Regions from separate parts of the Shewanella psychrotolerans genome, predicted to be linked through region 2. Evidence: predicted binding sites of a transcription regulator. Region 2 holds the regulator's gene; each other region holds the start of a gene.
The links. The regulator sigma-54, encoded in region 2, starts transcription at its own class of promoters, with help from an activator protein. The targets are predictions, from matches to a motif close to GTTGGCACGNNNNTNGNNT.
Positions count from the first base shown of each region.

Region 1: a site for sigma-54 is predicted at 5,031-5,049, ahead of K0I62_RS02260 (TorF family putative porin). Genes of this name have one in related genera too.
Region 3: a site for sigma-54 is predicted at 5,584-5,602, ahead of K0I62_RS00165 (DUF4097 family beta strand repeat-containing protein). Genes of this name have one in related genera too.
Region 4: a site for sigma-54 is predicted at 4,910-4,928, ahead of flgB (flagellar basal body rod protein FlgB). Genes of this name have one in related genera too.

Region 1 is NZ_CP080419.1:494,699-502,832, reverse strand. Features, by position in the region: gene K0I62_RS02300 (GGDEF domain-containing protein) at 1-824, shown strand, start outside; gene K0I62_RS02295 (DUF3016 domain-containing protein) at 821-1,342, opposite strand; gene K0I62_RS02290 (hypothetical protein) at 1,584-1,889, shown strand; gene K0I62_RS02285 (hypothetical protein) at 2,168-2,479, shown strand; gene K0I62_RS02280 (DUF4240 domain-containing protein) at 2,539-3,048, opposite strand; gene K0I62_RS02275 (hypothetical protein) at 3,193-3,582, shown strand; gene K0I62_RS02270 (response regulator) at 3,671-4,468, shown strand; gene K0I62_RS02265 (HU family DNA-binding protein) at 4,615-4,887, shown strand; gene K0I62_RS02260 (TorF family putative porin) at 5,126-5,818, shown strand; gene K0I62_RS02255 (hypothetical protein) at 6,147-6,320, shown strand; gene K0I62_RS02250 (alanine/glycine:cation symporter family protein) at 6,579-7,952, opposite strand.
Region 2 is NZ_CP080419.1:3,815,185-3,823,318, reverse strand. Features, by position in the region: gene mgtE (magnesium transporter) at 1-1,341, opposite strand, end outside; gene K0I62_RS16840 (HPr family phosphocarrier protein) at 1,466-1,738, opposite strand; gene rapZ (RNase adapter RapZ) at 1,728-2,582, opposite strand; gene ptsN (PTS IIA-like nitrogen regulatory protein PtsN) at 2,579-3,022, opposite strand; gene hpf (ribosome hibernation promoting factor) at 3,025-3,312, opposite strand; gene K0I62_RS16820 (RNA polymerase factor sigma-54) at 3,343-4,836, opposite strand; gene lptB (LPS export ABC transporter ATP-binding protein) at 4,967-5,698, opposite strand; gene lptA (lipopolysaccharide transport periplasmic protein LptA) at 5,695-6,237, opposite strand; gene lptC (LPS export ABC transporter periplasmic protein LptC) at 6,224-6,781, opposite strand; gene kdsC (3-deoxy-manno-octulosonate-8-phosphatase KdsC) at 6,778-7,329, opposite strand; gene K0I62_RS16795 (KpsF/GutQ family sugar-phosphate isomerase) at 7,332-8,134, opposite strand, start outside.
Region 3 is NZ_CP080419.1:33,793-41,926, forward strand. Features, by position in the region: gene K0I62_RS00150 (efflux RND transporter permease subunit) at 1-2,658, shown strand, start outside; gene K0I62_RS00155 (M14 family metallopeptidase) at 2,784-4,622, shown strand; gene K0I62_RS00160 (class I SAM-dependent methyltransferase) at 4,662-5,456, opposite strand; gene K0I62_RS00165 (DUF4097 family beta strand repeat-containing protein) at 5,665-6,435, shown strand; gene K0I62_RS00170 (phosphatase PAP2 family protein) at 7,152-7,988, opposite strand; gene K0I62_RS00175 (GIY-YIG nuclease family protein) at 8,134-8,134, opposite strand, start outside.
Region 4 is NZ_CP080419.1:2,949,846-2,957,979, reverse strand. Features, by position in the region: gene K0I62_RS13125 (FlgO family outer membrane protein) at 1-626, shown strand, start outside; gene K0I62_RS13120 (LPP20 family lipoprotein) at 623-1,069, shown strand; gene K0I62_RS13115 (flagella synthesis protein FlgN) at 1,108-1,533, opposite strand; gene flgM (flagellar biosynthesis anti-sigma factor FlgM) at 1,540-1,863, opposite strand; gene flgA (flagellar basal body P-ring formation chaperone FlgA) at 1,982-2,689, opposite strand; gene K0I62_RS13100 (chemotaxis protein CheV) at 2,897-3,817, shown strand; gene K0I62_RS13095 (CheR family methyltransferase) at 3,972-4,811, shown strand; gene flgB (flagellar basal body rod protein FlgB) at 4,961-5,359, shown strand; gene flgC (flagellar basal body rod protein FlgC) at 5,362-5,781, shown strand; gene flgD (flagellar hook assembly protein FlgD) at 5,792-6,580, shown strand; gene flgE (flagellar hook protein FlgE) at 6,643-8,007, shown strand.

The DNA.
Region 1 (8,134 bases), 1.0 Mb from region 2:
TGGAGCTATTTAGCACGCCCTATGGCCGTGCTCTACATGAAAACCGCCCCGTTGCTTCGGTCATGAACTCCAATATGTTGATAGTCGAAGCTAGCGATCCTATCTCTAAAGTGAGTCAATTACTGACATCAGCGGATCACGGTTGCGTCGCACAGCAGTTTATCATCATGCGCAACAAGCAATTTTTGGGCATAGGCTATACCAAAGATCTACTGCAGCAGATCACTGAGCAACGAATTAAAATCGCTCGCCACGCCAACCCCCTAACGGGTCTCCCCGGAAACATTCCTATCCAAGAAGAACTACAACGACTTAGACAGCAAAATCGTCCTTTCTATTTAGCTTATTTTGATCTTTGTTATTTTAAGCCATACAACGATATCTATGGGTTTTGTCGCGGAGATGAAGTCATTCAATCAGTCGCAAAATTACTGCAACTACAGTTATGCGGAGATAATTTTGTTGGTCATATTGGTGGTGATGACTTTGTGATCATTAGCACAGAAAAGAACATCATACAGCAGTGTTTTGATGTACTAAATTTATTCAATCTTAATAAGCACTTATTTTACAATGAGCCGCATTGGCAAGCCCAAAAAATAGTAACAGAAGACAGACACGGCATAATGCGAGAACATCCATTGATTAGCTTGTGTGTAGGCTTACTGCCGCCAGAAGTGACTATGGGATGCAACGAACAAGTTTTATCGGCTTATAGTGCGGCGGCAAAGAAACAGGCTAAGGAAGCAGATAATGCTTTTAGCCTGTTTAAAATCAACACGGATGAACAAACCGTTATCTATCCTCCGTTAAAAAGTGCTTAGAGCTTTGGAATGACACTCTTTTTAAGCCACTCATCTAACATTCTAGTCTCATATCTCAGAGGCTTGTCGTTAATAACGCCAACGGTTTGCATAAAGCCTATATCACGGAGTTTTTCATCTCCAGCAACGATAACCTTATCATCTTCAAGCACCTTGTAACTGAAAGTTAGGCTCGGTGGATAGATATCCTTAACGACTCGAATATCATTGGAGGTCGCGCCAAAGGTAGGCCTAACATCTCCCGCCAAATCGACATTAGTCACCACCATTTCCAGTTTTTGATTAGATTGAAAGCTCTTAGTTGCGGTTTTGTTCAAATTCTTAGTGAGAGTTTCGAAGGTACGTAACTCATAGCGTGATTGAATATCGCTGGTCGCCTTAACATCACGAAATTTATCTGCACCTTGCCAAGTAATTTTGACCACTCCATCCTCGGTAACAGGATCTTCTTTGGCTTCCTCTGCGTTAACATTAAGGGAAACTAATGCCCCCACTATCAGTAGAGTTTTAAATTTCATATTAGCCTCCTTTAGGCTGAAAATGTTGTGCTCGGCCGTACGTATATAAACCACATTACTGTACAAAAGCTAACCTGAATATGAGCTTAATGCAAAAACAATAACCACGGTGTTAGTATTCAATCCCGTGAAACCAGAAGTCAACAAGGCTATTGCGTCATACCTCAAACTTGCTTCATTTTGTATCGATTTGAAATTGACTTAAGGTAAACTAATAGCACTTTCACAGATCAGATCCATTATGAAACAATATCAGCCATTCCTATTTTTCATTGTACTCTTGTTAATCGTCTCCGCGGCGATAATATCAATAAACCAAGATCAGAAAACTCAGGAACCAGAGACCTGGTCCGCTTTCGTCTACGCTCATGGCTACGATTCTGGTCGTTATAAAAAAACCGACGATTTTGATGATTATCCAAGCTGCAAGTTATTCGCAGAGCAACAAGCTAGCGAATTTGGCAATGTTGTTTGGGAATGTGGCCTTCGTTGTCGATTTGACTCCAGTCGCCAAGGTTATCAATGTGAAACGATGCAAAATAACTAAACATAACTCATTAATCGCGATAGCAAATATCACCGCCCTACTGATTATTTTTCATTCAGCCTAGATTCAGCATCCAATCATTAACATAGGTATCAAGTTAACTCGGCTGGGCGCACTAAGATTTAATGCACCAGCATAGTTTAAATATTAGTGTAAATAATAGATATCGAATGAGTGACCCTGAGGATGACACCCTCAATTTGACAACCCCACCAGATCAAATTGAAGCAAACGGTTCCTGATAGTCGGTCTAATTGAATGTAATTGGAGCAAGTATTATGAGCAACTTCCTTAACACAACCCGAGTGATTTTTTCCGGCAAGACGGCGCTCATTGCAGCAATATTCCTTGGTTTCGCGATCTCAGCTGAGGTACAGTCCAACGAACTAACGCCTTCAGAAGAAACTGCTGTTAAACAACATTTTGCAATACTCGAACAGCATCAACAAGCGAGTGAAATGCAAATCATCAATGATATTCAAGCCAATCTTGATGCGCTGGTGGAACAAGCTGAAGAACATTTTATGGAAACGGCCTGTGACGAGTACGACAGGCAGTATGATAACGACTTTCAAGTCTGCTACGAATAGAAACCCATTAATAAAAAGCGGACCAAGTGTCCGCTTTTTAACATCGAGCCTTAGTAAGGCTAATATGGAAAACGCTGGCTCAACAGAGGATAGCTAGCTTTAAGCTGTTTCTTTTTATGAGAAAACTTTTTCCCTTGTGGGCTTGCTTGACCCGATGGCACAAATGGCAGCTCATCTCCCGTTCTCTCTTCAAATAGTTGACCCGCGATCAGATCATATTCATCGACAAAGGGATAGGCATAGCCATCTTTCTCTGGCCATTGAGGCAATAACCCTAACGCATCGGGATCGACCAACACCTTCTCAAACCACTCTTGTCCTAATGAGATTAAAAAACAACGAAACTCGGCAAATTCATATTCGCTATCACAACCAGTCACAACATAGGCTGCGCCCCATAACGACCAAAGGTATGCTTTGCGCATCTGCTGGGAAAAATACTTATCAAAAGCCGCCAACTCTTCATTACTAAGTTCATTCAAGCCTTGCTTTAAATTATCAGCTAGGCTGTATTGATCTTGATCGGCCGTCTCTCGGGTTACCAATAGCCAAAATTCTTTTTCTGTCATATTACTCTCGACCATAAAAAATCGTCATCATATTAACCTAAGAAGCACTTATCAGCAGCTAGGCATTGCCTAACACAGTAAAAAATTGGACTAATAGTACTGTTTTTTCTACACTCGCTAGCAAATTTGTTACCGACATTATCCATGAATCGACCCAGCGTAGCGCTAATCATACTAATCTGTTTATATATAGTAGGCACTGTCCTTGCCCTGTGGCGGACCTTCGAAATTCAAAGCTTAGATCTATTTACTGCGGGTGTGATCCCAGTATTAATAGGCTTATTGATGAGAACCGCTTGGGCAAGTCTGGTGCTTAAAATTTATATTGGGATTCAGACTCTTGGGTTCACCGCACTTGCAGCAACAGCGGTCATCGCTTATCAAATTACACCTGAGGACGTTAAAGTCGTATTTAATGGCCAGAATATTCCAATTCCCGCCATTGCTGCGGTAGTATTGATTTTGTTATCGTTTCAGTGGTGGGTCGCATTCTCGCCATCAACCAAACAATACTTAAATCCACCACAAGACTGACACCTCAAGATCAACGCCTTATTTATTGCTAACGTGTTAATATTAAGCTAGTTTTACCATCCAAACTAATAAGCCGAGAGCCGTGACTATGGGCAGCCTATCTCCGAGTGAACTATCTATTCTTCTGGTCGAGCCATCAGATACGCAACGTAAAATTATTTCCAATCGCTTAAGCCAAGAAGGAATAAGTAACATCCAGACGGCAAGTAATCTAAGTGAAGCTTTAGTACTTATGACCCGCCATCATCCTGATTTGATTGCCAGCGCAATGCATTTCGAAGATGGTACAGCCCTAGAACTGCTAAAAACGATAAAAGAAACAGAAGCCTTCTGTGACATTCAATTCATGTTGGTCTCTAGTGAGTGTCGCCGAGAACAACTGGAGATCTATCGCCAATCTGGTGTTGTTGCAATTTTACCTAAACCTTTCTCATCAGAACATCTAGGTAAAGCCCTGAATGCAACAATTGATCTACTCAGTAATGATGAACTGGACTTAGAACATTTTGATGTTCATAACATCCGAGTATTAGTGGTTGATGATAGCAAGATGGCACGCAACATCATCAGACGTACTATTACTAATTTAGGATTAAAACTGATCACTGAAGCCACCGATGGTGCTGAAGCGATAGAATTAATGAAGAACAATATGTATGACTTAGTGATCACCGATTACAATATGCCAAATGCTGATGGATTAGCACTAACTCAATTTATTCGCCATCATAGCCAACAATCGCACATTCCAATCTTAATGGTGTCATCAGAAGCCAATGATGCTCATTTGAGCAATGTTTCCCAAGCAGGCGTTAATGCTCTATGTGACAAGCCTTTTGAGCCGCAATTGGTCAAACAATTGCTGTACTCATTGCTCGACGATTAACATTTTTGCAAAATTTGGCTCAAACCTCATTTATCGGCATAAAACCGCTTTCCTTATAGAGGTGCTTGTGGCATGTTAAGTTCAGCAATTGCAAGTACCTAATGTAATTGATATTACTAAATCTACGGAAAGAAGAGACTATCCAAATGAATAAAACTGAACTTGTTGCAAAAATAGCAGAAAGCGCTGAACTCACTAAAGCAGAAGCTGCACGTGCATTAAAATCATTCGAAGAAACTGTAGCGGAAGCGATGAAGAACGGCGAGAAAATCTCTATTGTCGGTTTTGGTTCTTTTGAAACGACAAACCGTGCAGCTCGTACAGGTCGCAATCCACAAACAGGTAAAGAGATCCAGATCCCTGCAGCGACTGTACCTAAGTTTAAAGCTGGTAAAACGCTAAAAGACAGCGTTAACTAAAAACTGCTTTAACCTATTAAAAAACCTCCTTATTGGAGGTTTTTTATGCACCAAAAATGTGCAATATTGCCTCATTATTAATCAACGTCCATTACCAATTCAGTGCGAATCTTTTTAAACTATTGAATTAAAACGCTTAAACAATTGGCACACTCTTCGCTTTAGCTTATTTGCAGCCTAACAATACTTACAACCATAGCGCTAGGCCGCTCCTATAGACTAATAAAAAGGAATGAGTATGAAACGAGCACTTCGAACCCTTAGCATCCTTGCGGGAACAATGATGATTGCCTTACCAGCCAGCGCTAGTGTCACTGGCAATGCAGGTGTGACTTCTAACTATTTATGGAGAGGCGTAACGCAAACTAATGATTCAGCTGCAGTTCAAGGCGGTATTGATTACGAACATGACAGCGGCTTTTACCTAGGCACTTGGGCCTCTAATGTCGATTTTGGCGACGACACCACCTATGAGATCGATTTCTACGGTGGCTATGCTGGCAGTGTTGGCGAGGACTTTGGTTATGATATCGGCTACCTCTACTACGCCTATCCCGACAGTGATTCGAGCATAGACTTTGGCGAAATTTCCGTGGGCATAAGCTGGAAATGGTTGAGTCTCTCCTATTCCCATGTCGTTAATGCCGATAGCGATGTCGCCTCAGATCCCTATGATGAAAAAGATCTCCAATATATCAATGCAGGCATCAGCTTCCCGGTATCAGAGAGCCTGTCGCTAAATGTCCATTATGGTTACTCAAGCGGCGACGTGGTGAATGCTTGGTTCGACGCAGATGACTATTCGGACTATTCAGTGTCACTAGATAAAGAAAGCGAATTTGGCACCTTCTCATTCATGGTCAGCGATACCGACCTTGATGAAGACGATCCGAAAGTACTCGTAAGCTATAGCTATAGTTTCGATTTGTGATCCACATTTACATGGGTTGCCACTAAATTAGCTGGCAACTCACCCTTCATCTAAAACAAATACAAAAAAACAAAAACTTAAACTACACTTCCCGCCTAAAAAGCACCTTTTTATCATAAATACCGACAAATACAATTGTGTTAACTCGATCAAACAAAAAAACAAAATCCCCTGCTACCTTTCTCATTAGCGCTCGCTAATGTGCTCTGAATTCAGATGGCACCTTAAGAGACCAAAAGCTAATACCAGTTGACTTTATGTTACAGCGAATCAGTGCTAAGTAGCACCAAATGAATGCTCAAGCACTTTATTTGATGAGGATTTCACTATGGCTCAGTTACTCGATGTTATTCCGAATGATGCTGAAATCGAAGCGATCACAGCACCTAAGAACCCTAAAGCCGCCTGCGAATTACAACACAGACGCGAAGTTAAACGCCGCTTGGAAGAGCGACTCGAAGAAGCAGCACTAAAACGAGCCATGGGAGGCGACTTCTACTGAACTTCACCGCAACCTCTCACCAGCGATGGCATGGCGCCAAGCTTCATGCAGCTCAATCTATTTGCTGCGCGGTGGTGCCCAGAGCGACATGCCATTTAATGCCCTCTGGTTGATCGGTTTCCCCTTGGTCGGCATCCTAATCACCTCGTTATGCTTCACCAAGCACTTCGACTAGCATTTTCACTAGCGACAGAGTTCGCAACACAAAAAAGCGCCCAAGGGCGCTTTTTGTCATGTATCAAGTTTAACTCTTAGCGATTAACTCTTAGCCTCGGCCTCTTGCTGACGCTTCTTGATAAAGTACTCACGGGTTAACCCGAAGACTACTGGGCTAAGCAGTGCCAAAGCGATCAAGTTAGGGATCGCCATCATGGCATTCAAGGTATCGGCAAGCAGCCAGATAAAGTCGAGTGAACTGACAGCCCCTAACGGGACGACTAAAACCCAGATTGCTCTAAACGGCTTCACCGCTCGCACACCAAACAGATACTGTACACACTTCTCGCTATAGACGCTCCAGCCCAAGATAGTGGTAAAGGCAAAAATAGAGAGGGCGATAGCCACAATATAATTACCCATAGGTAAAGCATGCGAGAAAGCATAGGAGGTCAGTGCAGCGCCATTCTCACCAGAAGTCCAAGCACCGGAGACCACTATCGCCAGGCCGGTAATGGTACACACCACCAGGGTATCGATGAAGGTCCCTAGCATGGCCACTAACCCCTGAGCGACCGGGTTATTGGTCTGCGCCGCCGCATGGGCAATGGGCGCACTCCCCAGACCCGCCTCGTTAGAGAATACGCCGCGAGCCACACCAAAGCGCACCGCCGCCCAAACAGCTGCACCAGCAAAGCCGCCCTGAGCAGCCACAGGATTAAAGGCACTATGAACAATGAGCGCTATCGCATCGGGAATACCAGCGGCATTAACCACAATCACCGACAGCCCTGCGGCGATATAGAATACTGTCATCAGCGGCACCAATTTTCCTGCCACATCGGCGATACGCTTGATTCCCCCCATCAAAACGGCGCCCACCAGCACCATAAGTACCACACCTGTGACCCAAGTTGGCACATCAAAATTACTTCTTAGGGCATCGGCTACCGAGTTGGCCTGTACCGTATTGCCGATACCGAAACCTGCGAATGAACCAAACAGCGCGAAGGCCGTTCCCAACCAGGCCCACTTACTACCAAGACCATTCTTGATGTAGTACATGGGGCCACCGATATGATTACCATTATCGTCAACTTCACGGTATTTCACCGCCAGCACGGCCTCAGAAAATTTAGTCGCCATACCCACCAAGGCGGTACACCACATCCAAAACAGGGCACCTGGGCCACCGATGAAGATAGCGGTTGCCACCCCAGCGATATTACCCGTACCAATAGTGGCCGAGAGTGAAGTCATTAAGGCATTAAAAGGGCTGATCTCCCCTTTCATCTGTTTATCTTTATCGGGAATGCGTCCCGACCAGAGCAGCTTAAAGCCTGTCCCCAGTTTAAGAATCGGCATTAACCGCAAGCCAAAAGAAAGAAAGAGTCCCACACCTAAGATCATCATGAGCATGGGGGTACCCCATACAAATCCGTTGATCATACTGACAAATTCAGTAATTCCTTCCATTCAAACCTCGTCATTTTTATCGTTATTTTAGGTGATCTTCGCCACACTTAATTGATTGCTTCCCAGAGTACAACGAAAAGTGCTCAAAATGAAAGCAAGTATTGTTAACAAATTGAAACAAAACGATGTTCGCTCAGATACTGACTAAAACAGTGCAGCAAACAGCACGGCTAACTCATAAA
Region 2 (8,134 bases):
ACCAAGAAAAGCAAACAGTCCAATAACATCGGTAACCGTTGTCAGTACCATTCCGCCAGCTAACGCAGGATCGATATTAAGTCTTTTTAGCAATAATGGTATGCAGGCGCCAGCAAGCCCCGCAACTGTCATATTAATCAGCATTGCTCCGCCGATAAGGCCGCCAAGCGCAACATCCCCTTTCCATAACCATACCGCAGCAAAGACCAGTATCGACCAAAGTAGACCGTTAAGAAAGCCGATAGCAAGCTCTTTTCCGATTAGCCAGCGTGAGTTACTTTGGCCTATTTGACCAAGAGCTATCCCTCGAATGACCAATGCTAAGGTTTGATTGCCCGCGACGCCGCCCATACTCGGTACGATAGTCATTAAAATTGCGATGGTGGCAAACTGCTCTAACGTCCCTTCAAACATGTTGCTTACCGATGCGGCTAGCAGCGCGGCAAATAGGTTGATGGTAAGCCACAATGAGCGCCTGAATGTACTCTTGAGTACGGGGCCAAAGGTATCAGTATCATCATCCATACCAGCCATACCCATCATTGAGTGTTCGGCATCTTCACGGATAACATCAACCACATCATCGATGGTTATACGACCAAGCAATCGATTAGTCTGTTCTTCCACGACGGGAGCCGATACCCAGTCGTGGCGTTCGAATAGCTGAGCGACCTCACTGTCATCCATAGCAACGGGAATGCCTTCAAGATCGTCATTCATGATGTCTCGTACCGATGCGTTGGGATCGCAGGTCAGTAAATCCGCAATTCTCACACCGCCAAGAAGGCTATCATGTTTATCGACCACATATAGGGTATCGGTGGCTTCCGGTAGCTCTCCGCGAATACGCAGATAGCGGAGAATGACATCGATATTAACGTCGGGTCTAAGGGTTACCGTGTCGGTATTCATTAGACTTCCGGCAGTATCTTCTGGATAAGAGAGTGCCTGTTCGACTCGAGACCTATCTTGTGACCTCATCGACTGAAGTACTTGATTGAATACACTGTCAGGTAAGCTACGCAGAATGTAGGCTAAATCGTCGGTATCCATCCGTTCGGCGGCTTTAGCAACGCGTTCAGGACTCATCTGGGTAATAAGGTGATCTTTTAGTTCTTCACCGAGTTCATCTAAAATTTCACCTGTATGGGCTTGGTCGATCAACTGCCAAAGCACCTGACGAGTACGTGGTGGTGAGGACTCCAAGATAAAGGCAATGTCAGACGCTGCCATGTCATGGAGCATATTACGCACGTGGACAAACATACCGCTATTAAGGGCTTTAGTAAGCCGATGCATACGCTGATCTGTGGTTTCACTATCTAATACTTCGATCGGCATGGGTCCCCCGAGAAATCAAAATGACTAAATCAGCTTTTTGGGTATGTAAGTTTATGATTATTATAGAACGGATCGCGCTACATATAGCGAAAAAAACCGTTAGGATATTCTAACGGCGGGCAGATTATACGGCTTCTTCGAATTTAGCGTCAATAAGTGCGCTGATGGCGTCGAGCGCCGCTTGGGCATCCTTACCTTCGCTGGTAATAGTGATGGTTTTTCCCATACCGGTTTCCAGCATGAGTAAGCCGAGTACGCTTGCGGCAGAGGCCTGCTTGTCTCCTTGAATCAAGGTGACTTGAGCATCAAACTGTGCCGCTAATACCGCCAGTTTTGTTGCTGCTCTTGCGTGTAGGCCGAGTTTATTGCAGATGGTTAACTGACGCTCAAGCTTCATGTTTCTTTAACTCTCTGTGGCGCGCTTGAACCTTGTGTTTACCTTTATTAAATAATTTAGCAAGTTGGTCGGTAACATAGACAGATCTATGCTGGCCTCCAGTACATCCAATAGCGATAGTGAGGTAGCTACGATTGTTACGTTCGAGGTGAGGTAACCAAGTTTCGATAAGATTTTCGATTTGCCAAATAAACTTGTTCACTAAAGGTTGCTGGCTTAAAAACTGCTGCACAGGCTCATCTAAGCCTGTTAGTGGTCTTAGCTCTTGTTCCCAGTGAGGATTGGGCAAAAAACGCACATCAAACATAAAATCGGCTTCAGTAGGCAGTCCATATTTAAAGCCAAATGACTCAAAGTTGATCACTAGCTCTTTATCAATGGTACCGAGTAAGATCTCTCTTACTTTGTCACTTAAATCATAGATATTGAGGTTTGAGGTATCGATATAATGGTCAACCACATTAGAGATTGGCTCGAGCATTTTGCCTTCAAGCTTAATTGCTTCTTTCAGTGAGACTTGAGCGCGCGAGAGTGGATGTAACCTGCGGGTTTCGCTATATCGCTTAAGCAGTACTTCATCTGACGAGTTAAGAAAAAAGCTCAATAGTTCGATATCTTTAGGAAGATTAGCTAATTGCTGATCCAATTTAAGATCTTGGGTTGGAATATTACGAACGTCGACGCTAATGGCGACCAAATCGTTACTGCCTTTGAGCTGGGCTAACAGCGACTCTATCATCTGTAATGGCAGATTGTCGACACAGTAGTACCCGAGATCCTCTAACACTCTTAGTGCTACTGATTTTCCCGATCCTGAGCGCCCGGATACTATGACTAACTTCATTGAGTGATCACCTGATATAGCTCTGCTTCATCTTGGGTTTTCCTTAGCTGTTTCATGATGGCTTTATCATTTAACTTCTCAGCCATAGCGGCTAATGTACTAAGGTGTTGCTCGCATTGATCTGCGGGCACGAGTAACGCAAATAAGATATCGACTGGCTGATTATCAATGGCATCAAATGCGATTGGTTCAGCACACTTTATCAGTACGGCGACGGGTTGATCTATGTTGGTTAGTCGCCCATGAGGAATCGCAATACCATTGCCTATACCTGTGCTGCCCATTTTTTCTCTCGCCAGAAGACTTTCAAATATCTCTTGAGAGGAAAGGGTGGGGTACTGGACAGCGGCTAAGTCGCTGATAAGTTCCAGTACCTTTTTCTTACTGCCCGGAGTGGCGCAGGTTGTGCACTCCGGCCGCAGGATGGTACTAAGTTCCATCGTTAATGTTTAGTTTGCTTCTCTTTGTGTTTAATAACCTGACGATCTAATTTATCGATCAGGGAGTCTATCGCGGCGTACATATCCGCGTGTTCCGATGTCGCGAAGACTTCTCCACCACGGAGATGTAACTTGGCTTCAACTTTTTGCATCAATTTTTCGACATTTAATATAACGTGGACATTATTGATCTGATCGAAATGTCGTTCAAGCTTTGTGAATTTCTCTTCAACATAGTTCCGTAGAGATTGGGTTATCTCAATGTGGTGCCCTGTAAGGTTTATTTGCATAAATTCACTCCTCCGGTTTCCAGTTGTTGATTACAAACTTTTACGTTGGTTCGATGGCGGTATTAATAATGCCTCTCGATATTTAGCAATTGTACGTCTCGCAACTTTTATGCCTTGCTCCGCCAAAAGTTGAGCCATTTTGCTGTCACTTAGTGGTTTCTTTTGGTTTTCCGCTGCGACGAGCTTTTTAATAAATGCCCGTATTGCAGTAGAAGAGCACTCACCACCATCGTCGGTTCCCACATGGCTAGAGAAAAAGTATTTTAGTTCAAAAATGCCTCTCGGGGTGTGCATATATTTTTGCGTTGTTACTCGAGAGATAGTCGATTCATGCATTTCAACGGCTTCTGCAATGTCGTTTAGCACCATCGGCTTCATCGCTTCTTCGCCAAACTCAAAGAAGCCTTGCTGAAAATCAACAATACAGTTGGTGACTTTTAACAGGGTTTCGTTGCGGCTCTCCAAACTTTTCAAGAACCATTTCGCTTCTTGTAGGTGGCCCCTAATAAACTGTCCATCCGCCTGGCTCTTAGTGCTGCGAGCCATAGCGGCATAATGCTGATTTACATTAATTTTAGGCATACTATCGGGATTAAGCTCTACGACCCAGCGACCTTTTTTCTTCGTCACGGTGACATCTGGGATAACATACTCGTCGCGGCTGGCGGTGATTGCCAGTCCAGGACGCGGATTGAGCGTCTGGATCAGTGAGATCGCATCACGTAAATCGTCTTCTTTTAGCTTAGTTTTACGCATCAATAGGCGAAAATCTCTACCCGCGATAAGATCTAAATGTTCACTAATGAGCATTCTTGCATTAGCTATATGCGGTGTATCATCACTGTACTGCGCTAATTGAATGGTTAAGCATTCACTGAGATCTCGGGCGGCAACGCCAATAGGATCGAAATGCTGGACGCGTTTGAGTACCGCTTCGATCTCATCGAGTTCGATTTCTGGATCGCCCATGGCTTCAAGAATATCGTCGCAGGTTTGCGTGAGGTAACCGCGTTCGTCGATGGCATCTATAATGGCTGTAGCGATGGCTAAATCGTTATCTGAAAAGGGAGTGAGATTTTTTTGCCACTCGAGGTGTTCATACAAGCCTTCAGTCGTTTCCCCTTGAAAAGGCATATCATCGTCGCGCATCGCGCCTGAACTGGAGTTAGATGAGGCTGTGTATACCTCATCCCACGTGGTATCAACGGGGAGTTCATCAGGCATGGAATCTTGGGTGAGCGCGTCGGATGTTTCTAAGCCAGAATTGTCCTCGCTGGAGTCAACTTGCAGCTTATTATCGTAATCGACTTCGTAGGTTTCATTATTATCATTGCGCTCTTCTCGAGCGTCGCTATCGGCGCCCTCTTGCTCCTCATCTAACTCTAAAAGAGGGTTAGATTCTAATGCCTGCTGGATCTCTTGTTGCAGTTCCAATGACGACAATTGCAACAAACGAATCGCTTGTTGTAACTGGGGTGTCATGGTTAAATGCTGACCCATTTTGAGCTGAAGTGACGCTTTCATTGTACTGCTATTCCCTTGTTTCTAATTATAAAATGAGAAAGCTTTATTGGTAGCCTTAATTGGTTAAAGGCAAATATTAATTATGTACGGCATAGGAGGGATCTCCTATGCCGATCGCTTATAAGATTAACTATAGCTTGAATTGTTCACCTAAGTACACCGCTCGTACTTGCTGGTTGTCTAAGATTTCAGCAGGAGTTCCCTCGGCAATCAAATTGCCATGACTCACAATGTATGCTTTCTCACAAACATCGAGAGTTTCGCGCACATTATGGTCGGTGATTAATACACCTAGGCCGCGATTTTTCAGCTGCTCGATAATTTTCTTAATGTCGATAACTGATATAGGATCGACGCCAGCGAAGGGCTCATCGAGCAAAATAAACTTAGGGTTAGCGGCTAACGCTCTGGCAATTTCTACTCGGCGACGCTCGCCTCCCGATAGTGCCATGCCTTGGCTATCACGAATATGGGTGATGTGAAACTCTTCTAGCAGGTGTTCTAACTGCTCTTCACGTTGATCGTTGCTGAGTTCTCTTCGTGTTTGCAGTACGGCCATTATGTTGTCGTGTACCGAAAGCTTTCTAAAGATACTCGCTTCTTGTGGCAGGTAGCCAATCCCTTTGCGAGCTCGCAGATGCATAGGGTCTAAGGTGAGGTCGTCTTCATCGATAAAGATACGTCCTTTATCGCTCTGAACTAGACCCACAACCATATAAAACGTGGTCGTTTTTCCTGCTCCGTTGGGGCCGAGTAGCCCCACGATCTGTCCTGTTCTTACGGTTAAGCTTACATCTTGAACAACTGCGCGACTTTTATAGCTTTTAGCTAAATTAACCGCTTTTAATGTCATATCTGTCATTGCTTTTCCTGCTGCTTAGGTTGCTCTTCAGCGGGAGTTTTCGGGGTTTCTTGGTAATTTTCAGGTTGAATGATAGTGATCACTCGGTCGTTACCCGTGCTTTCGGCAATCAGTTGCTGTTGTTCAATATTGTAACGGATCTGGTCACCTGTCACTTGGCTGCCTTCTTGTTCGAGGGTGGCATTACCTATCAGTGTCAGGGTACGGCTGGATAGCTCGTAGCGGATCTCTTTGGCGCTGGCTGAAGCTGGCCGTCCATTTTCCATCACTTGAGTATATGTTGCTGGATCACCTGTCGCGACGAGAATTTTTCCGCTGCTGTTTTCTTTGCTAAATGCGCGTAACTCATCTGCTAGGATCTTTATTGAGCCTTGGGTTACTTCAACAGGGCCATTGAAGATAATCTGATTATTCTTAATATCGGCTTCTTGGCTAGCGGCAGAGATTTTAACCTCTTGCAGTAGATCATTGTCCTTGGCTGAGCTACCTAAGCTAACTAGGCTTAGCGTGCAAGCAAGAATAAGATTATTTAGTTTCATATGTTCCTTCTACCTGACTAGTCAGTCGTACATTTTGTGCATTCAGGTCTGCATGCAAACCTTGGCCAGTGATCAGAAAATCGTTGCCTGTAATTCGAATGGTGCGGTCTGATGTCATGATCATAGTATTAAGATCGAGCTCCAGATAGGTTGTTTCTATGGTTTGAACCGGTTCTTCTGGGCTAATAGCATCAATGATAACATTATTTTCTAGGGTTACTTGTCCGCTATTTTTATCTAAGGTACCTTTCGTTGAACGTAAGCGCCACTGGGCATCACCATTAGCGGGATAGACTAAGTAAATAGGATCTGAAAAATAGGTCATATTCCGGTCGGAATAATATTCCATGTGACTGGCTGATACGCGACTGTTGATATTGCCTTGCTCATTGTACTGGACGCTTTTCAAGTCGTTAACGATGTAATCTGGACGCTCGGAAGCATCGACAATCTGCTCGTTCGCGCTGCGTTTTGTCTGCACTTGCCAGTAGAGTATTAAGGCTGCGCCAAAGAACGCTATAATCGCCAGCGTGACTCTATTCATATACTCATTCCGTGTGCGGATTCAAACTTATCTTGGCTGAGTAAAATAAGATCCGTTAGCTCTCTAAGGGCGCCGTGGCCCCCTTTAATATTTGTGACCATATCGACGTGTTGTTGCACGTATGGGTGACCGTCTGCGACGCACACGGAAAGTCCCACTTGTTGCATCACTGGCAGATCAACCATGTCATCACCTATGTATGCGACTTGCTGTGGGGTGACTTGGTAGAGCTTTAGCAACTCTTGGTAAGGCACCATTTTATTGTCGATACCTTGATAGATATGGGTGATTCCCAGTGCGGTCATACGATCTTCTACAATGCGTGATTTACGCCCCGTGATAATCGCAACTGGAATATCACTGGTTAGCAAAGAGCGCACACCATAACCATCGCGAGTATGGAAAGTTTTAAGTTCATCGCCAGAATTGCTCATATACACTAGGCCGTCAGAAAACACGCCGTCGACATCGCAGATAAGCAGTTTAATCTGTTTTGCTTTTTGCCATATCGTATCGGTAATAGGGCCATAAAAACCTTGATGCGTCATGATTAAATCACTCCTGATTTGACCATATCGAGCATATTAAGTGCCCCGATAGGTTGTTGATGCTGATTGGTAATTATCAGGCCATTGATCTCTTTCTCATCCATGATCTTAAGGGCTTCTGCGGCTAAAATGCCATCGCTGACGGTCACACAACCATGGGTCATGACTTGGCTAATAGAAGTGGTTCTTAAGTTGACTTCTGCATCGATCACTCGGCGCAGATCGCCATCGGTAAAAATACCCACTAACAGACCGCGATCGTCGGTGACGGCTGTCATACCCAAGCCTTTTTTTGATATTTCATATAGTGCTTCGGTGATGCAGATATCTTGTGGCACTACAGGCATGTTTGCGCCTGTGTGCATTACATCGCTGACCTTAAGCAATAATCGTCGACCTAGACTACCACCTGGGTGTGATAGGGCGAAATCATCTTTGGTAAAACCACGAGCCTGCAATAGCGCAACGGCTAACGCATCCCCCATTACCAATGTTGCAGTCGTGCTTGAGGTGGGGGCTAGACCCAGTGGGCAAGCTTCTTCTGGTACTTCAATACATAAGTGAACCACAGAATGTTTGGCCATGTTTGAGTGGGGTTTACCTGTGACAGCGATAATGGGTAAGCCCATGCGTTTTATGACCGGCATTAAGGTCAATATTTCCCCAGATTCTCCAGAGTTGGAGATCGCCAGCACGATATCATTTTCGCTTAGTACGCCTAAATCGCCGTGACTCGCTTCACCTGGGTGAACGAAGAAGGCTGGCGTTCCTGTACTGGCTAGCGTGGCAGAGATCTTATTGCCGA
Region 3 (8,134 bases), 590 kb from region 2:
ATGAGCCGTGTTGCAGGGGTGGGTGAGATCCAGCTATTTGGCGCGCAATATGCAATGCGTATTTGGCTAGATCCGCTGAAATTAACTCAATATAACCTCACCAGCCAAGATATTCTAGCATCGATTCGTGAGCAAAATGCTCAAGTTTCTGCCGGTCAATTGGGTGGCGCGCCAGCAATTAAGGGGCAGGTATTAAATGCGACCGTTTCTGCACAGAGTCGTCTGCAAACGGCCGAAGAGTTTAAGAAGATCATCATTAAGTCTGATACTTCTGGCGCTAAGGTTTTTCTTGAAGATGTTGCTCGTGTTGAACTCGGTGCCGAAAGTTATGCGGTAGAATCTTATTATAACGGTAAGCCTGCGGCTGGTTTGGCGATTAAGCTCGCCACTGGTGCTAATGCATTGGCTACCGCAGAGCTTGTGCGCGAAAAAATTGATGAGATGAAGCCCTTCTTCCCTCAAGGGTTAGATGTGGTTTATCCCTATGATACGACGCCATTTGTCGATAAGTCGATTGAGGGTGTTGTTCACACGTTAATAGAAGCTGTGGTGTTGGTATTTGTTATCATGTACCTATTCTTGCAGAACTTCCGCGCAACCCTAATTCCAACCATTGCTGTCCCCGTTGTGTTACTTGGTACCTTCGCAGTTTTGTCTGCGGCCGGTTTCTCTATCAATACACTCACAATGTTCGCGATGGTGCTAGCTATTGGCTTGCTGGTGGATGATGCCATTGTGGTGGTCGAAAACGTTGAGCGTGTGATGCAAGAAGAGGGGTTAAGCCCGTTAGAAGCCACACGTAAATCGATGGATCAGATCACTGGAGCACTTGTTGGTATCGGTCTGACACTGTCGGCGGTATTTGTGCCTATGGCGTTTATGTCGGGTTCTACCGGCGTTATCTATCGTCAGTTCTCAGTGACTATCGTATCGGCGATGGCGCTCTCCGTGATGGTAGCGATTATTCTGACGCCGGCCCTGTGTGCCACCATGTTGAAACCTATTGCTAAAGGGCACCATGGAATCGAAACCGGTTTCTTTGGTTGGTTTAACCGTAGCTTCGATAAGATGACTTCGCGTTATGAGGCGAGTGTCGCGGCGATGATCAAGCGCGCTGGACGCGTCATGTTGATCTATCTGGCCCTGACCGTTGCTGTGGGCTGGATCTTCATGCGCATGCCGACAGCTTTCTTGCCTGATGAAGACCAAGGTATTTTGTTTACTCAGGCGATTTTGCCAACAAACTCAACCCAAGAAAGCACGAAGAAAGTGATGGAGAAAGTCACAGACTTTTATCTCGATCAAGAGGGAGACAATGTTAAGTCGGTCTTCAGCGTTTCAGGCTTTAGTTTCGCTGGTAGCGGTCAAAACATGGGTCTTGCGTTTGTCGGATTAAAGGATTGGTCTGAACGAAAAAATCCAGGTCAAGATATACAGTCTATTTCCAGACGCGCCATGGGGGCCTTCTCTCAGATGAAAGAAGCCTTTGTATTTGCGTTTGTACCGCCAGCGGTAATCGAGCTGGGGACAGCCAATGGTTTTGATTTTTATCTGCAAGATAGAAATGGTCAAGGTCACGAAAAGCTACTCGAAGCACGTAATATGCTGTTAGGTATGGCTGCACAGAATCCTAATTTAGTTGGTGTTCGCCCTAATGGCCAAGAAGATGCGCCCATGTACCAAATCCATGTTGATCATGCCAAGCTTAGAGCATTGGGGGTCGATATTGATTCGGTAAACAGTGTCCTCGGAACTGCTTGGGGTGGTAGTTATGTGAATGACTTCATTGATCGTGGTCGTGTTAAGAAAGTATACGTTCAAGGTGATGCACAATATCGTATGCAACCTGAAGATCTTGACTCGTGGTACGTGAGAAATGCTCAAGGTGAGATGGTTCCGTTTTCGGCATTCGCAACCGGTAGCTGGGAGTTTGGCTCTCCACGCCTAGAGCGTTTTAATGGTCTTCCTGCTATGAATATCCAAGGCGGAACAGCACCTGGTTACAGTACTGGTACTGCTATGGCAGATATCGAAGCTATGGTGGATAAGTTACCACCTGGATTTGGTGTTGAATGGAATGGCCTATCATATGAAGAGCGTTTATCGGGCAACCAAGCGCCAGCGTTATATGCATTGTCTATTATGGTCGTGTTCTTGGTACTTGCTGCGCTCTATGAGAGTTGGTCGGTTCCATTTGCGGTCGTGTTAGTGGTTCCTTTGGGAATTATTGGTGCACTTCTGGCGATGAATGGCCGTGGTTTACCCAACGATGTATTCTTCCAAGTGGGTCTATTAACGACTGTGGGTCTAGCGACTAAGAACGCTATTTTGATTGTTGAATTTGCCAAAGACTTCTACGATCAAGGTGCTGGTTTAGTTGAAGCAACCTTACATGCGGTTCGTGTGCGTTTGCGCCCCATTTTGATGACCTCACTTGCTTTTGGTCTCGGGGTTGTTCCGCTAGCGATTAGTTCTGGTGTAGGTTCTGGCAGTCAGAATGCTATCGGTACAGGCGTATTGGGCGGCATGATGAGCTCGACATTCCTAGGGATCTTCTTTATTCCGATCTTCTTTGTTATCGTTGAACGAATTTTTAGTAAACGAGAGCGTAATGGCGGTAGCGATGCAGCCAAAGTGGACTCACCAATAAAAGACTAATCGGTCAGCGATCTGAAATCGAAAACCCAGCGCAAGCTGGGTTTTTTATTATGTATAAGGTGTTGCACTTAAAAGAATTTTCATTAAAGATGTTTGCCTAATAATAAGCCATTAGGTAATAACAGATGCGCCCTAAATTTTCCTATATCTCCGCTGTTTTTTTTATATGCTTTAGTGTCTCTGCGGCCAACTCTGATGTGCCAGCATCGACTCCTCAAGTTGTCGATACTTACGTCAATGATACGATTCTGCCACCAAGCATTGTGTGGCATGGTGAAAGTGAGTCTCTGTTGATGGCCGCCGATGATCCATGGGCTACCCCATTTGAGCAACAAGGGCTGAAGAGCAGTCCGAGTTATGATGAAACCTTTGCTTGGCTCGACAAGCTGATTGCCACCAGTGACAAGCTGCACAAGGTTTCGCTGGGCAAGAGCCCTCAGGGGCGGGATATCTGGATGATTGTGGCATCGCAAGAGGGCGTTAATACTCCTGAGGAGCTGCAGGCTAACGGCAAGCCCAGCTTGCTGGTGCAGGCAGGTATTCACTCGGGTGAGATTGATGGCAAGGATGCGGGCATGATGTTGCTGCGCGACATGGTTATGGGAGATAAGCAGGCCCTGCTAGATGGGGCGAATCTTCTGTTTGTACCTATCTTCAGCGTCGATGCCCATGAGCGTAGCGGGCAATTTAATCGCGTGAATCAAAGAGGCCCGGTGGAGATGGGCTGGCGCACCACGGCCAACAACCTCAACCTCAATCGTGACTATGCCAAGGCCGATAGCTTAGAGATGCAGCATATGTTGGCGGCGATTAATCGCTGGCAACCAGATCTCTATATTGATGTGCATGTTACTGACGGTATCGACTATCAATATGACGTCACCTTTGGCTACAACCTGGCTCAGGGACTTAGCCCCGCCAGTTATCGCTGGCTCAATGATAAGTATCGACCTTTGGTCGAACAGGCGCTGACAGCTCAAGGGCATGTGCCCGGCCCCTTGGTATTTGCCATCGACAATCGCGACATGAGTCAGGGCATGTCCTTGTGGAATGCGAGCCCACGTTACTCAAACGGTTATGGTGACGCACGCCATCTGCCCACCATACTGATCGAAAATCACAGCCTTAAGCCCTTTAAGCAGCGGGTACTCGGCACCTATGTGATGCTGGCATCGACTCTGGATATCTTAGCTGAGCAGGGCACGGCCCTGCGCAGTGCCATCAAGCAGGATAGCTACCGCTATAGCGATCGTATCACTCTGACCTGGCAGTCGGAGAAGCAGCCTAAAGGATGGGACTTCAAGGGGATCGACTATCGCCTGGAGCAGAGTCCCATTAGTGGTGAGACGGTGGTGCGTTGGACTGGCGAGCCCAAGCTATATGAGAATTTACCCGTTATCGGTAATACCCAGGCAGAGATTAAGGTGAATCGCCCTTCGGCTTACTATATTCCACCTCAGTGGCAAGAGGTGATCGAGCGCCTGAACATTCATGGCATACGCATGACGCGTTTGGAGCAGCCTACCGAGTTGACCCTGACCCAATATCAATTTGGAGAGCCGACGTTTGCCGCTAAGGATTACGAGGGACGCCAGCGAGTCTCTGCGCCCGTATTGAGTCATAAGACGAAGCTTGAGCTGCCTGCTGGCACTGTAAAGATCAGCACACAGCAGCCACTCGGTGACCTGGCCATTCTCTTGTTGGAGCCGCAATCACCGGATTCGCTGCTGCAGTGGGGTTTCTTTAATCCCATCTTTACCCGTACCGAATATATCGAGCATTATGCGGTAGAGCCTTTGGCGGTTAAGATGCTGAAAGAAGATCCAGCCCTAGCGGCCGAGTTTGAGGCCGCGTTAAAAGATCCTGAATTCGCCAAGGACGCCGAGGCGAGACTGCGTTGGTTCTATGAGCGTAGCCCTTACTATGACAAGCAGTACAGGGTTTATCCCGTGCTGAGAGACTAAACAAAAAAGCAGGCTTAGCCTGCTTTTTTATGTTTTAGCTTAGATAGTTGGCTTGGTCGCCGACACGCTGAATACCAGAGGAATGGGCTTGCCTTGATGCAATTGATAATATCTGGGTCTGTCGCTAGTCAGCCCTAGACTTTCACCCGTCACCAGATTGTCAAAGGTGTCATAGGGGCTGAAGGGATATTCCTGTATAGCGTCGATTCTCAGCCCTGCGCCAACTAAAGCGTTTATCACATCGGCCAGAGAGTGTGGCCAGGTCACCATGGTGTGTTTGTTGTCGCTGGCATTTTCCGTATAGGTGCCTTCCTCCTCCACATCTGGCTCTTGCTGGGCAAAGTAGCTGTAGCCTTCCATCAGCGCCTGCACCGGGTGAAACTCCACCATATAAAATTGGCCACCGGGCTTTAGCGACTGATGAATCAGCTTGGCCCAGCGGCTGAGATCCGGTAGCCAACAGAGGGCGCCATAGGAGGTATAGACGATATCAAATTGTTGTTGCAGTCGATCGGCGGCCTCGTAAAGATCGCAACAGGTAAAGTCTGCGGTTAGCTGGCAGGCATCGGCCAGTCGTCTTGCGTGATGGATGGCGGTATCGGAGAGATCCACCCCTGTTACCTTGGCACCCATGCGCGCAAAGGAGAGGGTATCCAAGCCGAAGTGACATTGCAGGTGCAGTAGGCTTTTTTCCTTCACTTCTAGGTCTGCTAGCTCTATCTCCTGCAGCGAGCTGCTGCCGACGAGAAAGCCATCCACATCGTAGAAGCTTGAGTCCAGATGCTCTAGGGTTCTGTGGTTCCAGGCTGTTCGGTTGAGGGTTAAATAGTCCATGCCTTTGCCTTATAAGTTGATGATGTATTTCACTAAATAGTAACTAATCCCACGATTGAGATGGTGATATATCCTTAGCGCAATGCCACTCTGTGGATAATAACATATAAAAAACAACCAGATAACTTTTGGCATGTTATCTGCTTTAGATGAGCTAGCAAAGCGCTGCGGCGTTTGGGATTTTTAGCAGATATTAAGGAAGGTTTTTATGTTGGCTCGCTCACTGGCTATGATTACGGCTCTGATTTTCGGACTCACAGGATGTATTGTGAATGTGAATGGCGCGGGAAGGGATAACTTCGACTATCACAAGCAGGTGCAACTGACATTGGCAGCGAGTGAATTAGATACCCTGATGGCGCACACCGGGGCAGGCGCCCTGAAGGTGATCGGAGATGCGTCGGTAGAGAGTATTACTTTGGATGCAGACATTTATGGTTATGATGGCGCCGAGCCAGAATTAACCTTAGTTCGCTCTGGTAACAAGGCTAAGCTGGTTGCTAATTTCGACGCCTTCAGCCGACTCTCTTTTTCGAGCAGCCGTTCTCCTTACATCGATCTCGTGGTCAAGGTGCCAGCCCACATGCAGCTGGATATTAATGATGGCTCAGGTGCCATAGCTATTCGCGGCGTGCTGGCGGATATGCAGATTGAAGATGGTTCTGGAGCGATAGATATCGACGGTGGCAAAAAGCTCACTATCGACGATGGCTCTGGCAGCATTGTATTGGCTAATGTTGACGGTAACATTAACCTAGAAGATGGTTCGGGATCGATTGAGATTAATCAGGTTAATGGTGATGTGAGCGTAAAGGATGGCTCTGGCTCAATGACTATCCAAAACATTGTCGGTAAGGTCACTGTCGATGATGGTTCTGGTGGTATTCGCGTTGAAAACAGCAAAGGATTACACATTGTTGAATCAGGCTCGGGAGACCTAAGCTTTGATAACATTAATGGCCCTGTTCGTATGGACTAGTTGGGTTAATAGGGTCGCTAACTAAATACTCTTCCCGGCGCAGCGGCTAATCACTATCAGGTTTATTAATTATAAATTTGATAGTGTTAGCCAATGCCCACCCTAAGAACAAGGTGATTTATTCGTTTGGCGTTTGAGTTGAATTAGCCTTGCGCGCTGTGAGACTTGGCAAGTTAAGAATAGAGTGCTAACAAATAAGAATGCACTAGTGGTCCCGATGGAAAACGGTGTGTTAGACGTTTGTCACCGATGCCAGTAAGTATCTCAAGTACAGTTACGAGACGTGGGCATCGCTTCAACAACGGCACCAAAATTAGAGACGATATAGAGGCGATAAATAGGCGGATAATGAGTTCTGGTCGCTTAATAAGGCAACAAAGCATCAATATGCCTAAAGCCTGCTCATTGCCTCGATTGGTTAGCAGCATTGCTGTCAGTCGGCTATTTAGGGTGACGCCCCATTTATGCTCGGGAAGATGGCTAAATGGGTCTCTGGATTGCCGATGAACAAAATAGAGGGGGGGGGCGAAAAAAACACAAGCTCCAAATGCCCTTATTGTCGCAGAATGGGTATTAGTGAATTTGGTTAGTTTGAGGGGACGTAAAGCATCTCTTTTATAAATGAGTCGCCAGTTTATCTAGATTGATGTGAAGAAAGCGTGAATAAAGGCTGATTGCCACGAGTCTAGGTTTGACTCATGGCGCAGAATTTACGATTAAGTTTTATTGACTGCCATGAATTTATTTTTAACTCTTTGGCTTACCAAATCTTTGATGTCATATTGATACCAAATGAGACTTGCAGCAGTGGCAAGAAGCCCCCATCTAAGCGCCATTACTTGCCAGATGAGCTGTTTATCAAAGCTCTTCTCTAACTCACAGACGAGTAGCACTAGCCAAAGAAAACTGACCATGATGGCATTATGGAATTTAGATAACTTGGTATATGGGAAATAAGCGGCGAAGTACGCACAAAATAATCCGACAAATGCACCCATTATAATATCCAGAGGCCAATGTGCTCCGACTATGATACGTGATAGCCCCACAATAGCGGCGAAGCCAATGGCTAATGTTTTGATATTTCTACATTGATAGGCAAAAAATAGGGTCCCAGCAAACAGAAAGGCAGTCGCGGTATGGCCTGATGGGAAACTGTTATTTAAACGAGTTTCACCAACAATATTAATTACTTCTAACAGTGCTGCTGGTCGGGGAGCATCAAAATACTGTTTTAAGGTGGGGACAATTATTAGTGACAATACGCTGGCAATTAACACCCTTATTATTAGCTCCGGGCGTTTAATGACGAAGCAAAGGGTGATGAGCCCCAATGTAACGCCATTACCCAAATCGGTAAGTAGTGTCAGCGACCAGTCGGGGAAATATGGTGCAATACCATTAAATTGCCTAAAAAGGTATAGGTTGATCGAAGACTCTAAAGTGAATAGATAACCGATCGAAAATATAAAGAGTAAACCTAAAAATCCCCGTCCTTGGTGTTTATTTTGCCTAGAGCATCCCTCTGCCTTAGCTTGTAAAAATATGCTCATATTGTTCTCAAATAAGCGGGGTAGCCCACAATAGATGCTTGTTGCAGGGAAGTAAAGTCAACAACTTTAGATAAACAGGCTTTTTACAGTTTTTTAGCGTTATGTCTCGTATTATTTAGCTGTTCGTCCCTAATAAAACTGAGGTT
Region 4 (8,134 bases), 870 kb from region 2:
TGCGGAAAGTACTTTTAACTTCGGTTATGTTGATGTTAGGTGCATGCTCGACCATCGATGACCGTGATTCGCAAGCTTTGGTTAGCGGCAATCATTTGCCGTCTACTTCGGCGGTAATACACTTAACTCAGCAACTGGCTAATGAACTGGTGAGGCAAAATGATCAATTAACACCAAAACAACCTTTATTGGTTGCAACGCCGGTGTTAACAGAAACGCTGATGCTAACGAACAGTTTAGGTCTACAAATTCAGCAAGGGTTGATTGCAGCTTTGCATGATCATCAGTTTAATTTAATCGATCTCAATGTTGGTGATAACGTCAGAGTGACAGACAAGGGTGATTTTTTACTGACACGAGATTGGCGACAATTGCCTGCTGATTTGCCTGTAGAACATGTGCTAGTCACTACGATGAGTTCGTCTGTCGATGCAGTATTGATTAATAGCCGTATCGTTAATGTAACCAACAATCGAGTGGTATCGGTCGCTTCTGCTAGCGTTGGTGTGTCAGATTTACCAGGCTATTTAAGCATGTCTGATACTGTCGTGTCGCAAGACGGTTTATTATTTCGTAATCAATCTGCAGGACAAGGCAAAATAAAGATAGGCGGAGAAGTACAATGAAGAACATGGTTATTGCAATGGTATTGATACTGGCGGGTTGTGCCTCTCAAGATAGATATATTCAGTGGGAAACAGAAACTCCAGAATCCTTTCCAACATTAACTGCTATCGGTTATGCCCCGCTGGATACTCAACCCGCGAAAGAACAATCACAACGAGTGTTAATGGCGATGCAGGCGTCTAAAATCGCTGCATATCGAGAGTTAGCCGAACAGGTATATGGCCAACAACTTACAGCCTCTAGCCAAGTTAGAGACTGGATGTTATCTAGTGATAATATTCAAGCGTCGGTAAGTGGCGTGATTCGTGGAGCTAAAGTCATCAAGAGTTATCCGGCGGGAGATCATTATGTGACAGAGCTAGAGTTAGATTTTTCTCAAGTTTGGGCATTGTATCAGCAGCAGAATCGACCTCAGAAAGTTAAAGAAGTGACCTACTTTTGAGATATGAGGTGATTGAATAAAAGGTTTAAAAATCGATTTTAAGCTTTTAAGTTATTACCGAGAGTCGAAATGGTAGAAGTTCTTCCTTTACCGTCATAGGTGAGGCTAGAGGCGTTTCTGCTCGCTTGGAGAGCTTGGGAGAAACGGTTGATACTTGCCATACTATGTTCAATCAATGCGGCATTTTGTGAATTCAACAGCTTACACTCAGCTAACGTTTGCTGTGTGAGGGTTACCAGATTAAGTAGTGTCTCATCAGTTTTGAGCATCGCGTTTTCAGGGTGTAAAGATAACCTATCATCACCAGATTTGATCTCATCTAACAACTTTGCTTTATCATTGGCAACGGCTAATAACTGATCCGCATTTTGCGCAATTAGTGCCGTTTTTTCTGCCTCAATAGTCGCTTTTAAACTGTTTAACAGCTTATGTTGATTAGTGATGATGTCTGTTATCGAATCCATAAAAAATTAATTCAGGTCCCGCAGTTCATTCTCAAATTTTGCAATATTGCTTGCTAGCTTATCAGCATCAACTTTATATCGACCTTCTGCAATCGCAGTCTTGATCTCTTCAACTTTTTTGACATCAATTTCAGGTATATTGCTTAGCTTCGCTTGTACACTCTGTAATTGCTGAGCTTGAGATGTAATTGACACCGAGTCACTCTTTACGCTTTGAGCGGGGGCTTTCGCTTCAGAGGAGGTGTTCGCACTTTGCGAAGCTTTACCGGCCGAATGCGTTGCTACTCGGTTATTAGTGCCTGTATTTACTTGTTTTATATCAATAGCCATTCTGGGTTCCAACATTTTAAAATGAGATCAACATACTTGTATATCGGCACTTACTTTTAGAGCTTTAGTTAATTTTGTTCAACTTTAGACAAATTTTTACTATAGGAGTTTATATAATTTACATCCTAACTTCTACTTCGCCGATGTTTATCACCTTAGCTTCGACAGTTTTATGAGACTTGCTGTTCTTTATCTGTATTCGATCACCTAAATTTCCGTCAGTTAAAGCCTCGCCGATAGTCTTAATCTCAAAGTTTGCTGAGCGAGCATAGATAGACACCATATCACCTTTGCACACAAAGCAAAGGTTGCTATTAAAAATAGGTTGATTAGAGGCTATTCTGCGTTTAACTCTTGTTCCTGTTACTTGGTTTAAATCATCAAACTGCTGTCCACGTAGGTTAGTTTGTTCAATATATTCAATTTTTACTTGATCAGCCGAGATGATATCACCAGGGCCTAGCGTTTGAGTTGCCACGACGACAGGATAGAGAATATCGACGCGAACGGAGATAAATATTTGCCAAGGGTATTGAAGGCTCGGTGTTTCACAACTGATTTTAACGGTGTTATTGCGACCAACTTCTCGATCGCTAGCGATTTCAGCCTTGATTGCAGAACTGCAAGCTGGGGGGGATAGGCGAGTGTCTAAACTCTGTGGGCTGATCTCTACTTTGGCGTTACTCGGTACAGTTAATTTTGATTGAATAACATCTATTGCTAAGTTTGAAATTGTCGATAAAGAGGGCACAGTTGCAGTTTCCGACCCAGAGACAGGGTTAGAACAGGCTACAGCGGCTAAAAAGAACCAAAATTTTATTTTCATATTGAATAGACTAGCTTGAACTGCCAGATTGCACCTATACTTCTGTTTGTGACCGAAAATTTTGACATTTATTATGGAAATTAGAGTCATAAATTTGACAAAGTTAAGGTCTGGTTGTCATATAACTAGATAAAGCAATTAGTATGCCTATACTCATTATAAACATGAGATGGCTTCGCATTCACCCGACAACAGGGCAAAGGCATTATGTCGAGTATTCTTGATTCAGTTAATAAAAGAACCCAACTGGTAGGACAAAACCGTTTAGAGTTGCTGTTATTTAAGTTAAATGGACGGCAGAGGTTTGGGATCAACGTATTTAAGGTTAAAGAGGTGCTTCAATGCCCCCCATTAACGACTTTACCCAAGTTAAATTCTGTTGTTCGAGGTGTCGCACATATTCGTGGTCAAACTATTTCAGTGATCGATTTGAGCGCTGCAACAGGTGGTCGTCCGATAGAGGATACATCAGATTGTTTTATCATTATCTCTGAGTATAACCGCAGTGTGCAGGGCTTTCTGGTTAAGTCTGTTGAGCGCATTATCAATATGAACTGGGAAGCTATTTTGCCTCCGCCACAGGGAGCTGGACGGTACTCTTATCTTACGGCTGTCACAGAAATCGAGGGTGAGCTGGTTGAGATTTTGGATGTAGAGAAGATCCTTGATGAAATATCACCCGTTAAAACTCAGATCAGTGAAGAAGTCGACGAAAAGCTCACTATAGATAGAGAACGTCATTTCCATATTATGGTGATTGATGATTCAGCGGTAGCAAGAAAGCAGATTGTCAGAGCATTAGAGTCACTCAGTTTGCAGATTGATACAGCCAAAGATGGTCGAGAGGCATTGGATAAGTTGGTCAGTGTTGCTGCAGAGATGGACAATGTTGCGACAGAGATCCCTCTGATTATCTCTGATATCGAGATGCCAGAGATGGATGGCTATACTTTGACTGCCGAGATTCGCAATAATCCTAAGTTAAAAGATATCAAAGTGGTTTTGCATACCTCATTAAGTGGCGTGTTTAACCAAGCTATGGTCGAGAAAGTTGGGGCTAACGATTTTATTGCGAAGTTTAATCCTGATGAATTGGCTGCCGCGGTGAATAAGCATTTGAGTTTATAATTTTGATTTATTTCTATTTGAACGTAAGTAATGCAACCGCTTAAATTTAATAAGTTTATACTTGTTTCAACGAGAAGGCTCATGTATAACAGCTGAGCTGTTTAAAGCTTGCTATAGTGTATGTTGTAGCCTGTTTTTTTTTTGATATTGGGATATCAAGGTGCCGAATAAATCACTTGCTGAAGCTGAGTACAACCAATTTCGATTATTTCTGGAACAACACAGCGGTATCGTGTTGGGCGAGAATAAGCAATATTTAGTGCGCAGTCGCTTAGCGCCCTTGATGGGGAAACATAATCTACCTTCGTTGTCAGAAGTGGTTAAGCATTCGATGAAGCCTGCTGAGCGTCAGTTACGAGCAGAGGTTATTGATGCGATGACGACTAACGAAACGTTATGGTTCCGTGATCGTTATCCTTTTGAATTGCTGTCTAATAGTTTGTTGCCTGAATACGCACGTTTAGGGCGCCCGTTAAAAATTTGGTCTGCAGCTTGTTCCTCAGGTCAAGAACCTTACTCGCTTGCGATGACCATATTAGAATATCAACAACGTAAACCTGGTGCCTTGCCTGGTAGTGCATCCATTTTGGCGACAGATTTATCTCCGTCCATGTTGGAGCGTTGTAAAAATGCGGAATATGATAATTTGGCGCTCGGTAGAGGGTTATCGGATGAGCGTAAACGTCAGTTTTTTGAGTCTTCTGGTACCGGTTCTATGACGCTAAAGGCGAACGTTAAACGTTTAGTCAATTTTAGAGCACATAATCTATTGGACAGTTATACCTTGCTCGGTAAATTCGACATAATCTTCTGTCGTAATGTACTGATCTATTTTGCCCCAGAGGCAAAGGCTAAAATATTGCGGCAATTTGCTGCCGCATTAAACCCTAAAGGTATCCTCTTTTTAGGAGCATCTGAGTCTATCGCTGGATTAACGGAAGAGTTCGATATGGTTCGTTGTAATCCTGGTATCTATTATCAAAAGCGTACGTAGCGATTTTGACGTTTGAAATTACAGTAATAATGTCAGCCTAGGCTGGCATTTTTTATGCTCTATTCATTACAAAGTTAACAACCTCTTTCTATATTATATTTGGCATGACTATTGCTTTGATAATTGCATCTGTATGAGGAGGCAATTTTATGGCGATTAGTTTTGATAAGGCATTAGGGGTGCATCAGTATACTTTGGGAATACGCTCGGCGCGTGCTCAAGTGATCTCCTCCAATATTGCCAATGCCGATACTCCTCATTACAAAGCTAAAGATCTTGATTTTGATAAGGCATTGCAGGCGGCACGAACCACTCAAAGTGGGCTGGCTATGAGTCGCAGTAATGAAAAGCACTTTGATTTAGCTGCACTTAGTCAACAACACATTAGTTACAGAGTGCCTAATCAACCCGATACAGGTGACGGCAATACGGTTGATATACAGCAAGAGCAGTCAGAGTTTATGCAAAATGCGCTGGAATATCAGATGTCACTTGGCTTTTTAGACAGTAAGTTTTCTGGCCTAAAAAAGGCACTTAAAGGAAATTAATTATGAGCTTATTTAATATCTTTGATGTAGCAGGCTCTGGCATGTCGGCTCAGTCAATTCGGCTAAATACAACCGCAAGTAATATTGCAAACGCTGACTCTGTTTCGAGCAGTATCGATCAGACTTATCGTGCACGTCATCCTGTATTCGAAGCTGAGATGGCCAAAGCCTCTCATCAGCAACAAACCTCTCAAGGCGTAAAAGTGGCTGGAATTGTCGAAAGTGATAAACCATTGCAGAAAGAATACTCTCCCGATCATCCGTTAGCGGATGCAGATGGTTTTATCTATAAACCGAATGTAAATGTGATGGAGGAGATGGCAAATATGATCTCGGCATCACGTTCGTATCAAATGAACGTACAAGTTGCTGACGCGGCCAAATCTATGCTGCAGCAAACATTGCGTATTGGCAATTCCTAGGAGGTAAGCAGTGAGCCTCATTAACCCTTTAAGCAGTCAATCGCCACTCAGCTCTCAAGCTCAAAGTGGTCAGTCGATTGCGCCGCAGTCAACGAGTACTCAAACTTCGTCGCAAACGGAAACCACTGGAAATCCGTTTCTTGACAGTATTCGTTTACCTCAAGAATCCAATATTCCAGAAGCAAAAAGTCAGGAATTAACCCAAGAAGACTTTTTCTCTTTGCTCAGTCAACAGTTGTCGATGCAAGACCCGTTTAAGCCTGTTGACAATGATCAGATGATCGCACAAATGGCGTCGTTTTCAACGGTTGATGGTATTACCAAGTTGAATGAAGAGATTGTTAATCTCAATACGGTGATGACATCAAGTCAAGCGCTGCAGGCTTCTGGATTGGTAGGGCAAAAGGTGTTGATCCCGTCAGATACTGGGCATATATCTGCTGAAGATCCAGCCTTGAAAGGGATTGTCAGTACGCCTGAAGCAATTGAAAAAATTACCGTTCGTATCGAAGATGAGGAAGGGCAGCTGGTTAAAACCTTTACGATTGATGGTAGCGCTGGCGGTAATATTGACGTCGCTTGGGATGGCTTAGATAAAAACGGTGAACCTGTAACTAGTGGTAATTACTCGATCAAAGCGAGCGGGTTAGTCGATGGTGAGAGCCAAGAATTAGCAGTTTCAACATATGCGCATGTCACTAGCGTATCGTTAGGCACTGCCAGCACGGGGGCAATTTTGAACCTTAGAGGCATTGGCGGTATTAAGTTAGGTGATGTACTTGCCGTTTCTGAAACATAGATGAAGCAAAGAGTTAGGGCATAAGGTCCAAGACGAACAATTGATATTTAATGAGGTGAATTATGTCATTTAACATTGCATTGAGTGGTATCGCTGCAGCGCAGAAAGATTTGAATACCACCGCAAATAACATTGCTAATGTCAATAGTATCGGCTTTAAAGAGTCGAGAGCAGAATTTGCAGATGTGTATGCAAACTCAATTTTTGCTAATGGCAAAACGGCTGTCGGTGGTGGTGCCACTACTAGCCAAGTTGCTCAGCAGTTCCATCAGGGGAGTCTGCAATTTACTAACAATGCACTGGATATGGCCATTAACGGTAGTGGCTTTTTTGTTACCTCGTCAAGTGTGGGGTCTCAAGATTTAACCTATACAAGAGCTGGTGCGTTTAAAGTCGATGCAAACAGCTACCTTGTAGATTCCCAAGGGAATTTTTTGCAGACATTTGAGGTGGACAAAGATGGGAACTCAACTTCTGTGAGCTTAACCGAGACTAAACCTGTTAGAATCCCTGACACCGCTGGTAGCCCGAAGAAGACCGAAAACATCGGTATACAGATGAACCTCAATGCTGGAGATTCAACTCATGATCCAGCGCTGTTCGATCCAAGTGATCGAGATACTTATAATAACTCTACTGCTATTACCATGTATGATTCTCTGGGAGAGCCGCATGTGATGACTACCTACTTCGTTCGTCCACAGGATGCTGCTTATAATGGCGAAAGCAATTGGGTTGCCTTCTATGCTGTTGACGGTAAGCCGGTAGACCTGGCTGGTGCGGCTGGGGTTTACGATAAAGATACCACGGGAGACGGTATAGCTGATACGCCCAATGTTCCCGCAGTTACAGCCGGTGGTTGGAAGGGAGCGGTAATTAAGTTTGATGAGTTAGGCTCTCATACGTCGACTGATCCAGCAACGATCGTTACAGAGCCATTGGGTAATGGTGGGGCTGATGTTCTAGGGCCAGGCACTGATGGATCACAAACCTTGACCATAGATTTTGAAAACCCAACTCAATATGCATCTGCTTTTGAAGTGACGGAGTTAACCCAAGATGGGACTACGGTTGGTCGCCTGACAAATGTCGAGGTTGGCGCTGATGGACAGATCAATGCTAGTTACAGTAATGGAGCGACTGTAGCCTTGGCCAGAGTTGCTTTGGCACGTTTTGCCAACGAGCAAGGGTTAACTCAAGTGGGTAATACGTCATGGAAGGCGAGTTTAGACTCTGGCGCTGCGCTTGCTGGTGAAGCTAATAGTGGTACTTTTGGTAGTATCCGTTCTTCGGCACTAGAACAATCGAATGTCGATTTAACCACTGAGCTGGTGGATCTTATTTCCGCACAGCGTAACTTCCAGGCGAATTCTCGGACGTTAGAGGTGAATAACACGCTTCAGCAAACGGTGTTGCAGATCCGATAGGCTTTTTTCATTAAAGAGTGTTGCCGATGCGGCAACACTCTTCCGTTTTTTGTTATTTCAACCTCTCGTATTCACTCTCTTCTTTCTATCTTGTTGATTCCATACACTCCTTATGAATCTTCTCTTG